2 regions of the Bradyrhizobium sp. KB893862 SZCCT0404 genome follow, and region 1 is predicted to be linked to the other one. Evidence: predicted binding sites of a transcription regulator. Region 1 holds the regulator's gene; the other holds the start of a gene.

Region 1 (7,561 bases):
GGAAATGGAAGGGGTGCGGGTGGTGTGTGTTCCGGGTGTGGGTCGATTGCAAAGCGATACCGCAACACAGTCGTCGTCCCGGCGAAGGCCGGGACCCATAGCCACAAATATTGATTTGGCGATGACTCATCGCCTCCGCCCGCCTCCACAAGAGAGATCACGCGGTATGGGTCCCCGGCCTTCGCCGGGACGACGATTACCTTCGCCGCCGCTACTTCACCGCGTCGAAGCACCAGGCCAGAATGCCCTTCTGCGCGTGCAGGCGGTTTTCGGCCTCGTCGAACACGACCGATTGCGGGCCGTCGATCACCTCGTCGGTGACCTCCTCGCCGCGATGCGCGGGCAGGCAGTGCATGAACAGCGCGTCGGGTTTTGCCAGCGACATCAGCTTCGAATTGACCTGGTAGGGCTTGAGCACGTTGTGGCGATGCTCGCCCTCCTTGTCGCCCATCGACACCCAGGTGTCGGTGACGACGCAGTCGGCGCCCTTCACGGCGGCCTCGGGATCGCTGCCGAGCACGATCGGTGCGCCGGTCGCCTTGATCCAGTCGCGCATCGGCTTCTTCGGCGCGAGCTCCGGCGGTGTTGCGACGTTGAGCTGGAATTTGAAGCGCTCGGCGGCATGCGCCCAGGACGCCAGCACGTTGTTGTCGTCGCCGGTCCAGGCCACCGTCTTGCCCTCGATCGGGCCGCGATGCTCCTGATAGGTCAACAGGTCCGCCATCACCTGGCAGGGATGCGAGCGCCGCGTCAGGCCGTTGATGACGGGCACGGTCGCATTCGCCGCGAGCTCCAGCAGCGCATCGTGGTTGAGGATGCGGATCATGATGGCGTCGACATAGCGCGACAGCACGCGCGCGGTGTCGGCAATGGTCTCGCCGCGGCCGAGCTGCATCTCGGCGCCGGTGAGCATGATGGGCTCGCCGCCGAGCTGGCGCATGGCGACGTCGAACGAGACGCGGGTGCGCGTCGAGGGACGCTCGAAGATCATCGCCAGCGTCTTGCCTTCGAGCGGCCTGACCGGCTGATGCGCCTTCTGCTTCGCCTTCATGGCCGAGGAGGCGTCGAGCATGCTCTTGAGCTCCGACAACGGGAGCTCGTTGATATCGAGAAAGTGCTTCGGGGACTTGCTCATCAGCTTGTCGCCCGCTTGTTGCCCGTGAGCGCAGTGCAGGCGCGCTCCAGCCGTCCGACGCTGTCCTCGATCTCGGCTTCGGTGACGATCAGAGGCGGCAGGAAGCGCACGACATTGTCGCCGGCACCGACCGTGAGCAGCTTTTCGTTGCGCAGCGCGGCGACGAGATCGCCCGAGGGCACGACAGCCTTGATGCCGATCAGCAGGCCCTCGCCGCGCACCTCGCTGACGACGTCGGGATGACGGTCGATCACGGAGGCGAGCTTCTGCTTGAGCAGCAGCGACATCTTCTGCACGTGGTCGAAGAAGCCGGGCTTGAGCATGACGTCGAGCACGGCGTTCGCGGCCGAGATCGCCAGCGGATTGCCGCCGAAGGTCGAGCCGTGCGAGCCGGGGCCCATGCCGGAGGCCGCCTCCGCGGTGGCCAGCACCGCGCCGATCGGGAAGCCGCCGCCGAGCGCCTTGGCGAGCGACATCACGTCAGGCGTGACGCCGTAGCGGCGATGCGCGAACAGATCGCCGGTGCGCCCCATGCCGGTCTGCACCTCGTCGAAGGCGAGCAGCAGGCCCTTCTCGTCGCAGAGCTGACGCAGCGCCTTGAGGAACGCCGGCGTCGCCGAGCGCACGCCGCCCTCGCCCTGGATCGGCTCGATCAGGATGCCGGCGGTCTGCGGGCCGATCGCCTTCTTCACGGCCTCGATGTCGCCGTGCGGGAGCTGGTCGAAACCGTCCATCGGCGGACCGAAACCTTCGAGATATTTTGGCGATCCCGTCGCGGCGAGCGTTGCCAGCGTGCGGCCGTGGAAGGCGCCTTCGAAGGTGATGATGCGGTAGCGCTCCGGATGGCCCTTGGAGAAGTGATGATGGCGGACCAGCTTGATCACGCCCTCCAGCGCCTCGGCGCCGGAATTGCAGAAGAACACGAAGTCCGCGAAGCTCTCGCTGCACAGGCGCGCGGCAAGCTTCTCGCCGTCCGGGCTCTGGAACAGGTTCGACATGTGCCAGAGCTTGGTCGCCTGCTCCTGCAGCGCCTTGACCAGCGCGGGATGGGCGTGACCGAGCGCGTTCACCGCGACGCCGGAGGTGAAATCGAGATAGCGATCGCCATTGGTCGCGATCAGCCAGCAGCCTTCACCACGCTCGAAACCGAGGTCGGCTCTGGCGAAAACGGGGAGCAAATGCGGCGCTGCGCTGTTAGTCATGACGATCACTTGATTGTTGAGGACGGCCCGGGCGCGCTCACGCAGCGCACCATTGACCGGCCCGGAAAACGAAACGTGCCGCCTTTTAAGGGCGGCACGTGACACTATCTTATGCCGGGTAGAACGGGTGTCAATGCCGCCCGAAAGCCTCGCGAAACGCAGAATCCGTAGTCTTGCGGTGCCTAATTAGCGCGGTTTTAGCCACGGAACATGTGGAAGCGAGTCGGCGGACTCTTGCGCGTGAGTCACGCCATATTGTAGCGTTTGGCTTGTCAGATACGACATCTCGTGCAGCAGTTCTGATCCTCTAAGTCCTCATGTACCGGCGTAAACGTTCGGGCGTTCTGGTTACGCCCGGCGAGCCTTAAGGGATTCTGGCGGCACGGGTTTTTCGAGGCTTAGGCATTCGCCGCAGGGCGCCAGGACGGCAGCCGCGCGGCGAGGGAAAGGGTGCAATGACGGTTTTGACCTGGTCCGACGATCGCGTCGAGCAGTTGAAAAAGCTCTGGGAGGCCGGTTTGTCGGCCAGCCAGATCGCAGCCGAGCTCGGCAACGTGACCCGTAATGCCGTGATCGGCAAAGTGCACAGGCTCGGCCTGTCCGGCCGCGCCAAGAGCCCCTCCTCGGCAGCTCCGCGGCCGCGCAAGGCGCGTCCCGCGCAGCATATGATGCGGGTCAGCCGCCCCATCGCCCGCGGCAACACCGCGCTGGCGCAGGCCTTCGAGGTCGAGGTCGAGGCGGAGCCCGTGACCTACGACAACGTGGTGCCGATGAGCCAGCGGCTGTCGCTGCTGGAGCTGAACGAGGCGACCTGCCACTGGCCGGTCGGCGATCCCTCGAGCCCGGATTTCTTCTTCTGCGGCGGCAAGGCGCTCTCGGGCCTGCCCTACTGCGCCCAGCACTCGCGCGTGGCCTATCAGCCCGCCGCGGATCGCCGGCGCGCGCCGGCCAAGCCCGGCACGCGCTGAGCACGGTTTTAAGCGACACCGTCCCGACGTGAGGCCGGGACGATGATCGAGGCATAAAAAAGCGCGCCATGTGGCGCGCTTTTTATTTGGCCTGCCTGAAGCCGCTCTCAGGTCTGCTCGGCTTTCGCAAAGCGGTCGTCGAGCGCGTAGCCCGCACCGCGGACCGTGCGGATCGGGTCCTGCTCGCGGCCGAGATTGAGCAGCTTGCGCAGGCGCCCGATATGGACGTCGACGGTGCGCTCGTCGATGTAGATGTCGCGGCCCCAGACGCTGTCGAGCAGCTGCTCGCGCGAGAACACGCGGCCGGGATGCTCCAGGAAGAACTCCAGCAGGCGATATTCGGTCGGGCCGAGATCGATCGGCCGGCCCGAGCGCGCGACGCGGCGCTTGTCGCGATCGAGCTCGATGTCGCCATAGGCGAGCACGGTGGCGAGCCGCTCGGGGCTGGCGCGCCGCAAGAGGCCCTTCACGCGCGCCAGCAGCTCCGGCACCGAGAACGGCTTGACGATGTAGTCGTCGGCGCCGGTGGCCAGCCCGCGCACCCGCTCGCTCTCCTCGCCGCGCGCGGTGAGCATGATGATCGGGAGCTGCTTGGTCTCGGGGCGGGTCCGCAGCCGCCGGCACAGCTCGATGCCTGACAGGCCCGGCAGCATCCAGTCGAGCACGATCAGATCGGGAATATGTTCCTTGAGACGGGTGTCGGCGTCGTCGCCGCGCATCACCGTCTCGACGTCATAGCCGTCGCCTTCGAGGTTGTAGCGCAGAAGCTCGGTGAGAGCTTCCTCGTCTTCAACCACCATAATGCGTGCGCCCATGGTGTCGTCGCTCCTTAAGTCTTCAGGTATTCGGAACCGTCGTGGCGAAGGTCGTCATGTCGCCCTTCGGCCGCTTGTCGGTGATCGCCTGGCCCTCGATCATGTAGAACACGGTCTCGGCGATGTTGGTGGCGTGGTCGCCGATCCGCTCGATGTTCTTGGCGCAGAACATCAGGTGGATGCAGAACGAGATGTTGCGCGGATCCTCCATCATGTAGGTGAGGAGCTCGCGGAACAGCGAGGTACAGATGGCGTCGACTTCCTCGTCGCCCTTCCACACCGCCATCGCTGCCGGCAGGTCGTGCGCGGCATAGGCGTCCAGCACCGACTTGACCTGCTGCTGCACGAGGTCGGTCATGTGTTCCAGGCCGCGGAACAGCTTGAGCGGATGGAAGTCCGTCTCCAGCGCCGCGACGCGCTTGCCCATGTTCTTGGCGAGGTCGCCGATGCGCTCGAGATCGGTCGCGACGCGCATCGCGCCGACGATCTCGCGCAGGTCCACCGCCATCGGCTGGCGGCGCGCGATGGTGAGAACGGCACGCTCCTCGATCTTCTTCTGGAGCGCGTCGAGCTCGGCGTCGATGGTGACGACGCGCTGGCCGAGCGCGACGTCGCGGCGGATCAGCGCGTCGACGGAATCGACGATCATGCGCTCGGCGATGCCGCCCATCTCGGCGACCAGGCGGGTGAGCTCCTGGAGGTCGGTGTCGAAGGCTTTTGCGGTATGTTCAGAACCCATGTCCCGTCTCCTCAGCCGAACCGGCCGGTGATGTAATCCTGCGTGCGCCGATCGGTCGGCGACGTGAAGATCTTGCTGGTGTCGTCGAACTCGATCAGCTCGCCGAGATACATGAAGGCGGTCTTGTCGGAGACGCGCGCCGCCTGCTGCATGTTGTGGGTGACGATCGCGATCGTGTAATTCTCGGACAGTTCCTGGATCAGCTCCTCGACCTTGGCGGTCGAGATCGGGTCGAGCGCCGAGCAGGGCTCGTCGAACAGGATCACCTCGGGCCGCACCGCGACGGTGCGGGCGATGCAGAGGCGCTGCTGCTGGCCGCCGGACAGCGACAGGCCGGAGGCGTTGAGCTTGTCCTTGACCTCGTTCCACAGCGCGCCGCCGCGCAGCGCCTTCTCGACGCGGTCGTCCATCTCCGACTTCGAGATCTTCTCATAGAGGCGGATGCCGAAGGCGATGTTCTCGTAGATCGTCATCGGGAACGGCGTCGGCTTCTGGAACACCATGCCGACGCGGGCGCGCAGCAGGTTCAGATCAAGCTTGGGGTCGAGGATGTTGGTCTGGTCGAGCATCAGCTGACCGGTGACGCGCTGGCCCGGATAGAGGTCGTACATCCGGTTGAAGATGCGCAGCAGGGTGGACTTGCCGCAGCCCGACGGGCCGATGAACGCCGTGACGCGGTTGGTGCCGAGCGTCAGGTTGATGTTCTTCAGCGCGTGGTGCTCGCCGTAATAGAAGTTGAGGTTGCGCACCGTCACCTTGGCGGGCGCTTCCGGCAGCGGCTGCGAGCCGGGATGAACGGGCGTACTGACGGAAACAGACATTTCACTCATTTTGCAGTCCTCTCGGCGCTCAGGAGGCGCGCGCCAATGTTCAGGGCAAGCACGGTCAACGTGATCAGCAGCGCGCCGCTCCAGGCCAGCTGCTTCCAATAGGCGTAGGGACTCTGGACGAAATTGTTGATGGTGACCGGCAGGTTGGCCATCGTCTTGTTCAGGCCCAGGCTGAAGAACTGGTTCGACAGCGCAGTGAACAGCAGCGGCGCGGTCTCGCCGGCGACGCGGGCGGTGGCCAGCATCACGCCGGTGATGAGGCCGGAGCGCGCCGCACGATAGGCGATGCGCTTGATCACCAGCGAGCGCGGCAGGCCGAGTGCGGAAGCCGCCTCGCGCAGCGCGTTCGGCACCAGCAGCAGCATGTCCTCAGTCGTGCGCAGCACCACCGGGATGACGATGACGGCAAGCGCGAGGCTGCCGGCGATCGCCGAGAAGCCGCGCATCGGCACCACCACCGCACCGTAGATGAACAGGCCGATGATGATCGAGGGCGCCGAGAGCAGGATGTCGTTGATGAAGCGGATCACCGAGGTCAGCTTGTCGTTGCGGCCGTACTCGGCGAGATAGGTGCCGGCGAACAGGCCGAGCGGCGCGCCGATGCCGACGCCGAGCACGGTCATGATGATCGAACCGACGATGGCGTTGCGCAGGCCGCCTTCGGTCGAGCCCGGAGGCGGCGTGTCGGCGACGAAGATCTGCAGGTTCAGACCGGCAATGCCGTTGTAGAGCAGCGTCATCAGGATCAATGCGAGCCACGTGACGCCGAAGGCGGCGGCACCGAGGCAGAGCACACGGATGACGATGTCCATGCGGCGACGGCGTGCGTAAATCGGGTTCATGTTACTTGCCCGCCTTCTTTTCGAGACGCATCAGCATCAACCGTGCAGCCGCGAGCACGAAGAACGTCAGCACGAACAGCAGCAGGCCGAGCAGGATCAGGCCGGACTGGTGCAGGCCGTCGCTCTCGGCGAACTCCGATGCGATCGCCGCCGAGATCGTGGTGCCGGGCGCGAAGATCGACGAGGAGATGCGGAACGAGTTGCCGATGATGAAGGTCACCGCCATGGTCTCGCCGAGCGCGCGGCCCAGCGCCAGCATGACTCCGCCGATGACGCCGACGCGGGTGTAGGGGATCACCACGCTGCGGACGACTTCCCAGGTGGTGCAGCCGACGCCGTAAGCGGCCTCCTTCAGCACCGGCGGCACGGTCTTGAACACGTCGACCGAGATCGAGGTGATGAAAGGCAGCACCATGATGGCGAGGATCAGCGCGGCGTTGAACAGGCTGAGATAGGACGGGGGACCTGCGAAGATCGCGCCCAGCACGGGGACGCCGTCGAAGATCTTGATCATGAAGGGCTGGAAGGTGTTGGCCAGGAACGGACCCAGCACGAAGAAGCCCCACATGCCGTAGATGATCGAGGGAATGCCGGCGAGCAGCTCGATCGCCATGCCGATCGGACGGCGTGCCCATTGCGGACAGAGCTCGGTGAGGAAGATCGCGATGCCGAGACCGACCGGAATGGCGATCGCCATCGCAATGAAGGAGGTGACGAGCGTGCCGTAGATCGGCCCGAGCGCGCCGAGCACCGGCGGATCGGCGGACGGCGCCCAGCGCTGCGTCCACAGGAAGGAGAGGCCGTATTCCTTCATCGCCGGGAAGGCGCCGACGATCAGCGAAATGATGATGCCGCCGAGAATCAGCAGCACGGAAATCGCGCTCAGGCGCGTGATCCAGTAAAAGGTGAGGTCCCCGAGCTTGAACGCGCTTAATGCCTTGGCGCGGTCATACGGTCCGGCAGCATCAATTACGTTGCTCTCGACAGCCATCTCAGCCACGCCGATCCCCTGTAGCCGTTTTATACATGC
Region 2 (7,561 bases), on a different contig from region 1:
CGCGGACGCAATCGGCAGCGAGCTGTTGCAGCGCGTCGACCGGCTCGGCCGGAATGACGGCGATGAAGCCGCTGATGGCATCGACGATGGGGCGGATCACCGGAATGGGCCGCGCCTTGGCCGCGAATGCCGTGCAGGCTCCGATCAGGTCGGCTTCGGTCGTTCCGGGCGAGGCCGCCATCGGCGCCTTCAGCGTGCCGTGAAAGCCGTATTTGCGGGGATCGCTGCTGATGTCGCGCCAGTCCGGTGCGACATGCAGCGCGTCCTTCGGAAACGAAAGCTCGTCGCCGGTATAGGCATCATAGCCGAGCAGCTCGGCGCCGAAGCGGGAGAGGCGGCTGTCGCTGCCTGCGGCAAAATAGATCGCGTAGCGGGGAAAACCTGTCATCGCTTCAGCATAACCAGTTTATGCCGCGACGACAGCCTCGCGCGGCGCCGTCACCGCCGCGAGCAACCGCGAGGCATCGGTGAGATGCACGAGCTTGCCGCCCGAGATCACCGCAATCAGGCGCGGGCGCAGCGGCATGGTGTCGTCGACCAGCAGGATGTCGGCGCGGCGGCCTTGCGCAAGGATGCCGCGATCGGTCAGGCCGGTTGCGCGGGCGGGCCCGGCGGAGACCAGATCCCAGGCCGCGGTCAGCGGCACCACGCCGTCGGCGGCGAGGCGGAAAGCGGCGAGCAGTTGCGCGGGATAGTAATAGTCCGACGCCAGCACCGAGCAGAGCCCCTTGGCGATCATGTCGGACGCCCTGGTCCAGCCGGTGTGGCTGCCGCCGCGCACGACGTTCGGCGCGCCATAGACGATGGCATCGCCGTGGCTCGCCGCGGCGCGCGCGGTCTCCTCGTTGATCGGAAACTCCGCGATGCCGGCACCGAGCTCGCGGAATTCCTGGCGCATCGCCGGCGTCGCATCGTCATGCGACAGCATCCGCACCTCGGCCGCGCGGGCCGCCGCGGCCAGCCTCGACACCGAAGCCGGCACGTCAGCGGCGCGAGAGACGACCCGATCGACCAGGCCGTCGAAATCCTCGGACGACAGCCCCGTGCGCTCCACCATGCGGTTGCGCTTGCGCGGCTTGGCCATGTCGGCGACGGTGCCATCCATGTGGTCGTTGAAGGCGAACAGGTCGACGCGGCCCTCGCCGAGCCATTGCGCGATCTCGTCCTCGGCGTCGAGATTGTAGGTCTCGTGACGCAGGTGGAAGCGGGTATCGGCGGCGAATTGCGGGCGCTGCCGCTCCATCGCCTCCATCAGGCCGCGCGCATTGCCGGCGCTGCGCAGGCCCGGCTCCCACGAGCAGGTCGTGGCGTGGAACACCGTGGTGATGCCGTTGCTGATCGCCTGGCGATCGCTGTCGGCGAGCGCGACGTCGATCGGGAAGTCGACGCCGGCGCGCGGCATCATCTGTCGCTCGAACGCATCGCCGTGCAGATCGACGATGCCGGGCAGGACCAGCAGGTTGCGCGCATCGATCGCCAGCCGCGCCCGGCCGCGCGAGCCGCCGATGTCCACGATGTCAGTTCCGGACACGCTCAGGGAGGCTTCGACGATCTCGGTACCGGTCAGGGCCCGGCCGCCTTCAAGGAAAATGTCTGTCACGCGATGGCGCTTTTCTTGCTGGTGCGAGGGGAAGCCGTCCGTGCTTCATATGTGGCGAGGAAATCTTCAATCCCGAGCTTGCGAAAATGAGGCAAGGCTTCACGCAATTTGTCGTGATCCCAGTCCCACCAGGCGAGCCGCGCAAGCCGTCCGGCGATGTCTTCCGAGAACCTCCGCCGCACGATCCGCGCCGGATTGCCGGCGACGATGGTATAGGCGGGCACGTCCTTGGTGACGATGGCGCCGGCCGCGATCACGGCGCCGGTGCCGATGTTGCGGCCCGGCAGCACGACCGCGCCGTGACCGATCCAGACATCATGGCCGATATGGACGTGGTGCTGGCGCCGCCAGTCGAAGAACTCGGTGTCGTCGCTCTCGCCCGGGAAGTAGGCGCTGGAGCGATAGGTGAAGTGGGCCTGCGTCGCGCGGTGCATCGGGTGATTGCCCGGGTTGATGCGCGTCATCGCCGCGATCGAGCAGAACTTCCCGATCGTGGTGTAGGTGATCTGGGCGTCGTTCACGACATAGGAGTAATCGCCCATCGTGACCTCGTGCAGGATGGTGCGCGCGCCGACCTCGGTATAGGCGCCGAGCCGGGTCTCATGAAGCTTCGCGGAGGCTTCGATGGTCGGTTGGATTGAGAGCACCTTGCCGGCCATGTTTGCGTCCGAACGTTCGAGGGGCGGGCCATCCTCTTCGAGTGGCTCGATGACAATGTCATGACACGGCGATGACAGGGGATGAGGTGTGTAGGATCGCCGCACCGCAACGCGTGTGTCACACAAGTGTCAAGCGTCGGCGTTAGCGGTTGGCTCCAGCTACTCTGGAGCCTTGCATGCTGGTGGTTGAAGGTCTGACGTGCCGCTTTGGCGCAAAAGCGGCGGTGGACGACGCTTCGTTTCAAGTTTCGCCCGGCGGATTCGTCGGTGTGATCGGACGATCCGGCGCCGGCAAGTCGACCATGCTCCGCATGATCAATCGCCTCGCGACGCCGACGCAGGGCCGTATCCTGTTCGACGGCCTCGACGTCACCGCGCTGCGCGGCAAGGAATTGCGCCAGTGGCGTGCGCGCTCGGCGATGATCTTTCAGCAGTTCAACCTGGTCGGCCGCCTCGATGTGCTGACCAACGTGCTGATGGGGCGCCTGGCGACCATGCCGGCCTGGCGCTCGCTGACGCAGACCTGGCCCGAACAGGACAAGGCGCTGGCGATGTCGGCGCTCGAGCAGTTCGACATCGCCTCGCTCGCCGCCCAGCGCGCCGACCAGCTCTCCGGCGGCCAACAGCAGCGCGTCGCGATCGCCCGCGCGCTGGTGCAGCAGCCCGACATCATCCTTGCCGACGAGCCGATCGCCTCGCTCGATCCGCGTAACACCAAGATCGTGATGGATGCGCTTCTGCGCATCAACAAGCACTTCGGCATCACCGTGCTCTGCAACCTGCATTCGCTCGATCTCGCCCGCAGCTATTGCGACCGACTGATCGGCATGGCCGCCGGCCGCGTGGTGTTCGATGGCGCGCCGTCCGCGCTGACCGACCACGTCGCGCGCGAGCTCTACGACCTCGAAGCCGCCGACGTCATGGGCGGCCTGCCTGTCCCGGCGCCCGAGGGCGTGCCGGCGCTCGGAACCGCCGCGGCCGCCTGAGCCGCGTCGCACCTGTTCAGTTGCCAGATTTGCGTCAACCGACCCCAACCGATGAAGAGGGTATCATGATCACTCGCAGACTCATTCTTGCCGGCGCCGCCGCGCTCGCCTTCACCGCTTCGGCTTCCGCCGAGGACTGGAAGGCAAAGTATCCAGAGCTGACCTTCGCGGTCGTCCCGGCCGAGAACGCCTCCGGCGTCACCGAGCGCTGGGCGCCGTTCATGAGCTATCTCTCCAAGGAATTGGGTGTGAAGGTCACGCTGCGTATTGCCAACGACTACGCCGCTGTCATCGAAGGCCAGCGCGCCGGCAACATCCATATCGCCAGCTACGGGTCGGCCTCGTTCGCCCGCGCCCGCCTGACCGGCGTCAAGACCGACGCCTTCGCCAACGACATCAACGCCGACGGCTCGACCGGCTACTACTCGGTGTTCTTCGTCAAGGCGAACAGCGCCTACAAGAAGATCGACGACCTCAAGGGCAAGAATCTCGGCCTGGTCGATCCGAACTCGACCTCCGGCAACAACGTGCCGCGCTTCGAGCTCGACAAGATGGGCATCCCGGATGCCGACAGCTATTTCAGCAAGGTCGTCTTCACCGGCAGCCACGAGAACGCGATGCTGGCGCTGGCGCAGGGCACGGTCGACGTCGCCGCCAACCAGTGGACCACCGATGACGATTCGACGCTGGCGCAGATGCTGACCAAGGGCATGCTGAAGAATGCCGACGGCTCGGCGATGAAGAAGGACGACTTCCGCATCATCCACAAGTCGGCGCCGATCATCAACGGCCCCTACGCCTACAACTCCGACCTGCCGGATGACGCCAAGGCCGCCATCGCGAAGGCCTTCTTCGACGCACCGGCGAAGGACAAAGCGGCGTTCGATCGCCTCCAGGACGGCCAGAAGAAGGGTTTCAATCACGCCACCACCAAGGACTGGGATGGCACGATCGAGCTGATCAAGTTCGTCGACGCATTGCGTAAGAAGAAGGCGTCCTGAGTTTTCGGGACGAGCTACTCGAGCCGGGTCGACGGACCCGGCTCTTTCTCTTTTGAACGACCACTCACCCTGACCCCATGACCGTCGCGGTTTCGATCCTCCCCGAGCAGCAGCTGGCCGCGCTCAACGCCGCCTATCGCGAGGCGGTCGCGCGCAGGCGGCTTCGTCTGCTGCTGGGCGCCGTCATCTTCGCCGCAGCGCTGGCTCTCGCCGCGGTCGGCGCCGAAGTGAATTTGCGCACGCTGTTCGCCCATTTCGGCAATTTCGTCAGCTATTTCGACCGCATCCTCACGCTCGAGAGCGGCCAGCGCGTCTGGACCGATTTCGGCGAGTGGCTCTGGGGCTGGCGCAAATGGCTGAAGATGCTGGGCGAGACGCTGCTGATCTCCTATGTCGGCACGCTGATCGGCGCGATCTTCGCCTTTGCCCTCAACTTCTTCGCGGCCGAGAACACCTCGCCCGCGCCCTGGCTGCGCTTCGTCGTGCGCCGTCTGCTCGAATTCGCCCGCACCGTGCCGGGCATCGTCTTCGCGCTGGTCTTCGTCATCGCGTTCGGGCTCGGACCGATGGCCGGCGTGCTTGCGATCGCGATCCACTCCACCGGCGCGCTCGGCAAGCTGTTTTCCGAGATCGTCGAGAACGCCGACATGAAGCCGGTCGAAGGCATCCGTTCGACCGGGGCGAGCTGGCTCTCCTGCATGCGTTTCGCCATCGTGCCGCAGGTCACGGCCGGCTATGCCAGCTACGCGCTGCTCCGCTTCGAGATCAATGTCCGCGAAGCCTCCGTGATGGGCTTTGTCGGCGCCGGCGGCATCGGCCAGGAACTCGTCGTCGCCATCCGCAAGTTCTACTATTCGGACGTCAGCGCCATCCTGCTCACCATCGTCGTCACGGTCTTCATCATCGACATCACGACCGGCTGGCTGCGCGGCCGCCTGTTCGGCAAGGAGGCGCGGACATGACGCCGCCGCAGCAGGTCGATCCGCACGAGATGCGCGCGCGCTACCCCGACATTTTCGATCGGCCGGCCTCTGCACGGCTCGCGATGCCGGCGATGATCGTCGCGGCGCTGGCGATCCTGGTCTACGGCCTCGTCGATCTCGATTTCTCGCCGTCGCGCTTCTTCGCAGGCCTCAGCCAGCTCGGCTGGATCAGCCTGATGATGATCCCGCCGGATCCCGGCTCCTCGCTGCCGATCTATCTGAAGGCGCTCGGCGAAACGCTCTCGATCGCGCTGCTCGGCACCACGCTCGCGGCGGTGTTCGCGCTTCCGGTCAGCCTGCTGGCCGCGCGCAACATCATCCCCTCGCAGATCGTGCGCTTTCCCGTGCGGCGCTTCCTCGATTCGATCCGTGGCGTCGACACGCTGATCTGGGCGCTGGTGTGGATCAACGTCGTCGGCCTCGGGCCGTTCGCCGGCGTGCTCGCCATCGCCGTGTCGGATTTCGGCGCCTTCGGCAAGCTGTTCTCGGAGGCGATCGAGGGGGCCGACCAGAAGCAGGTCGAAGGCATCCGCGCCTCCGGCGGCAGCGCTCTGCACGAGATCCGCTTCGGCCTGCTGCCGCAGGTCCTGCCCGTCATCGCCGGCCAGGTGCTCTATTTCATCGAGTCCAACACCCGTTCGGCTACCATCATCGGCATCGTCGGCGCCGGCGGCATCGGTCTCCAGCTCGCCGAGCAGATCCGCGTGCTGGAATGGCAGAAGGTGTCGTTCCTGATCCTGATGATCCTGGTCGCCGTCGCCGCGATCGATTTCATCTCGAGCAAGCTGCGGTTTGCGATCATTGGCAGGCGAGCTGTCGCCTGATCTTTCTTTCTTCCCTTCTCCCCTTGCGGGAGAAGGTGGCGCGAAGCGCCGGATGAGGGGTATGTCTCCGCAAACTCACAGCCGTGGGGTGGGCAAAGCGAAGCGTGCCCACCACCTCTAACAATTGAGAAAGATCGTGGGCGCGGCGCAAACGCGCCTTTGCCCACCCTATGGCACGGGTTTCGTGGAGAGAGTCTACGGCTCCACCAGAAACTCCACGCGCTCCGCCGCAAACCGCGAATGCTTGGTCACCAGCGGCTTGCCCTCGAGATCGTGGTCGGTGGCATCGACCACCAGGATCGGCCGTCCCAGCGGAAGATCCAGCCGCGCGGCATCGGTCGCATCCACGATGCCGGCGGTGATGCGGGTCGCGCCGCGGCGGTAGTCGCGGACGCCGTAATGCTCGAGCATCTTCGTCATCGAGCGCGTCGCGGCGAACACCTCGCCTGCGCCCGGAAACAATTCGGATGACACCCACGTCGTGGAGACGCAGATCGGCGTGTGGTCGGCAAGCCGGATCGCCTCGATCCGCACCAGCGGCGCGCCGGTCTTCAGCCCCAGCTCGCGCGCGAGCTCGCGGGTCGCGACGTCCTCGGTCGCCTCGATCAGCCGGCCATGCGGCTCGCGGCCGTCTGCGCCGACGATTTCAGAGAAGCGCGTGCGCGAGCGCAAGGGATAGGCGAGCTTCTGCGCCTCGACATAGGTTCCACTGCCGCGCTCGGCGCGCACCAGGCCGCGCTCGGCAAGGGCTGCGAGCGCGCGCCGCACGGTGTGGCGGTTCACGCGATAGGTTTCGGCGATCTCCATCTCGCCCGGCAGCTTGTCGCCGGCCGCAAAGCGGCCGTCGGCGATGCCGCGCTCGATGCCGTCGGCGACGAGGCGCCATAGCGCGACGCCCGAGGAGGCTGTGTCCTGCATGCTCATGTCGTCGGCCAAGCTAGCTCAGAAATCACACCTTTGTCACGAAACAGTCATGGCGCTCCCTTATGAAGTTGTCTATTATCATAGACAACTTCGGTTCGGCAAGTTTCGTCAAAGGCGCGGTGGATCCGGTGACCCCTCACAATACCCAGCAAGCCCAGCGCAAGGCCGCCATGGCCGTGCTGGCGCACGCGGAGGCGGGCGAGATCGCCGCTCGCCTCCGCAACCTTGCGCTTCCAGCCCATCAGGACCTGCGCACGCCGGAGAACGGCCTCGTGATGCTGCGCGGCCGGGTCGGCGGCGACGGCGCGCCGTTCAATCTCGGCGAAGCCACGGTGTCGCGCGCGGCGGTGCGGCTCGCGAGCGGCGAGGTCGGCTTCGGCTACACGCTCGGGCGCGACGGTGAGAAGGCGCGGCTGATCGCGCTGTGTGATGCGCTGGTGCAGTCGCGTGATTTCGGCCCCGCCGTCGAGCGTGACGTCATCGCGCCATTGCGCGAGCAGCTTACGGTCAGGCAGAAGCAGGCGGCGGCAGAGACCGCCGCGACGAAGGTTGATTTCTACACCATGGTGCGCGGTGAAGGGTGA

Evidence for each region. The regulator PhoB, encoded in region 1, activates phosphate uptake and scavenging genes when phosphate is short. The targets are predictions, from matches to a motif close to TGTCATNNANCTGTCAT.
Region 2: a site for PhoB is predicted at 2,309-2,325, ahead of phnC (phosphonate ABC transporter ATP-binding protein). Genes of this name have one in related genera too.

What each region holds. Positions count from the first base shown of each region.
Region 1 is NZ_JAFCLT010000015.1:53,757-61,317, reverse strand. Features, by position in the region: gene argF (ornithine carbamoyltransferase) at 212-1,135, opposite strand; gene JQ617_RS36780 (aspartate aminotransferase family protein) at 1,135-2,337, opposite strand; gene JQ617_RS36775 (GcrA family cell cycle regulator) at 2,793-3,305, shown strand; gene phoB (phosphate regulon transcriptional regulator PhoB) at 3,413-4,120, opposite strand; gene phoU (phosphate signaling complex protein PhoU) at 4,143-4,859, opposite strand; gene pstB (phosphate ABC transporter ATP-binding protein PstB) at 4,871-5,689, opposite strand; gene pstA (phosphate ABC transporter permease PstA) at 5,686-6,531, opposite strand; gene pstC (phosphate ABC transporter permease subunit PstC) at 6,533-7,522, opposite strand.
Region 2 is NZ_JAFCLT010000003.1:696,812-704,372, reverse strand. Features, by position in the region: gene JQ617_RS17370 (DUF1045 domain-containing protein) at 1-388, opposite strand, end outside; gene JQ617_RS17365 (alpha-D-ribose 1-methylphosphonate 5-triphosphate diphosphatase) at 407-1,600, opposite strand; gene JQ617_RS17360 (LbetaH domain-containing protein) at 1,597-2,259, opposite strand; gene phnC (phosphonate ABC transporter ATP-binding protein) at 2,436-3,245, shown strand; gene phnD (phosphonate ABC transporter substrate-binding protein) at 3,311-4,246, shown strand; gene phnE (phosphonate ABC transporter, permease protein PhnE) at 4,324-5,208, shown strand; gene phnE (phosphonate ABC transporter, permease protein PhnE) at 5,205-6,053, shown strand; gene phnF (phosphonate metabolism transcriptional regulator PhnF) at 6,249-6,977, opposite strand; gene phnG (phosphonate C-P lyase system protein PhnG) at 7,097-7,561, shown strand.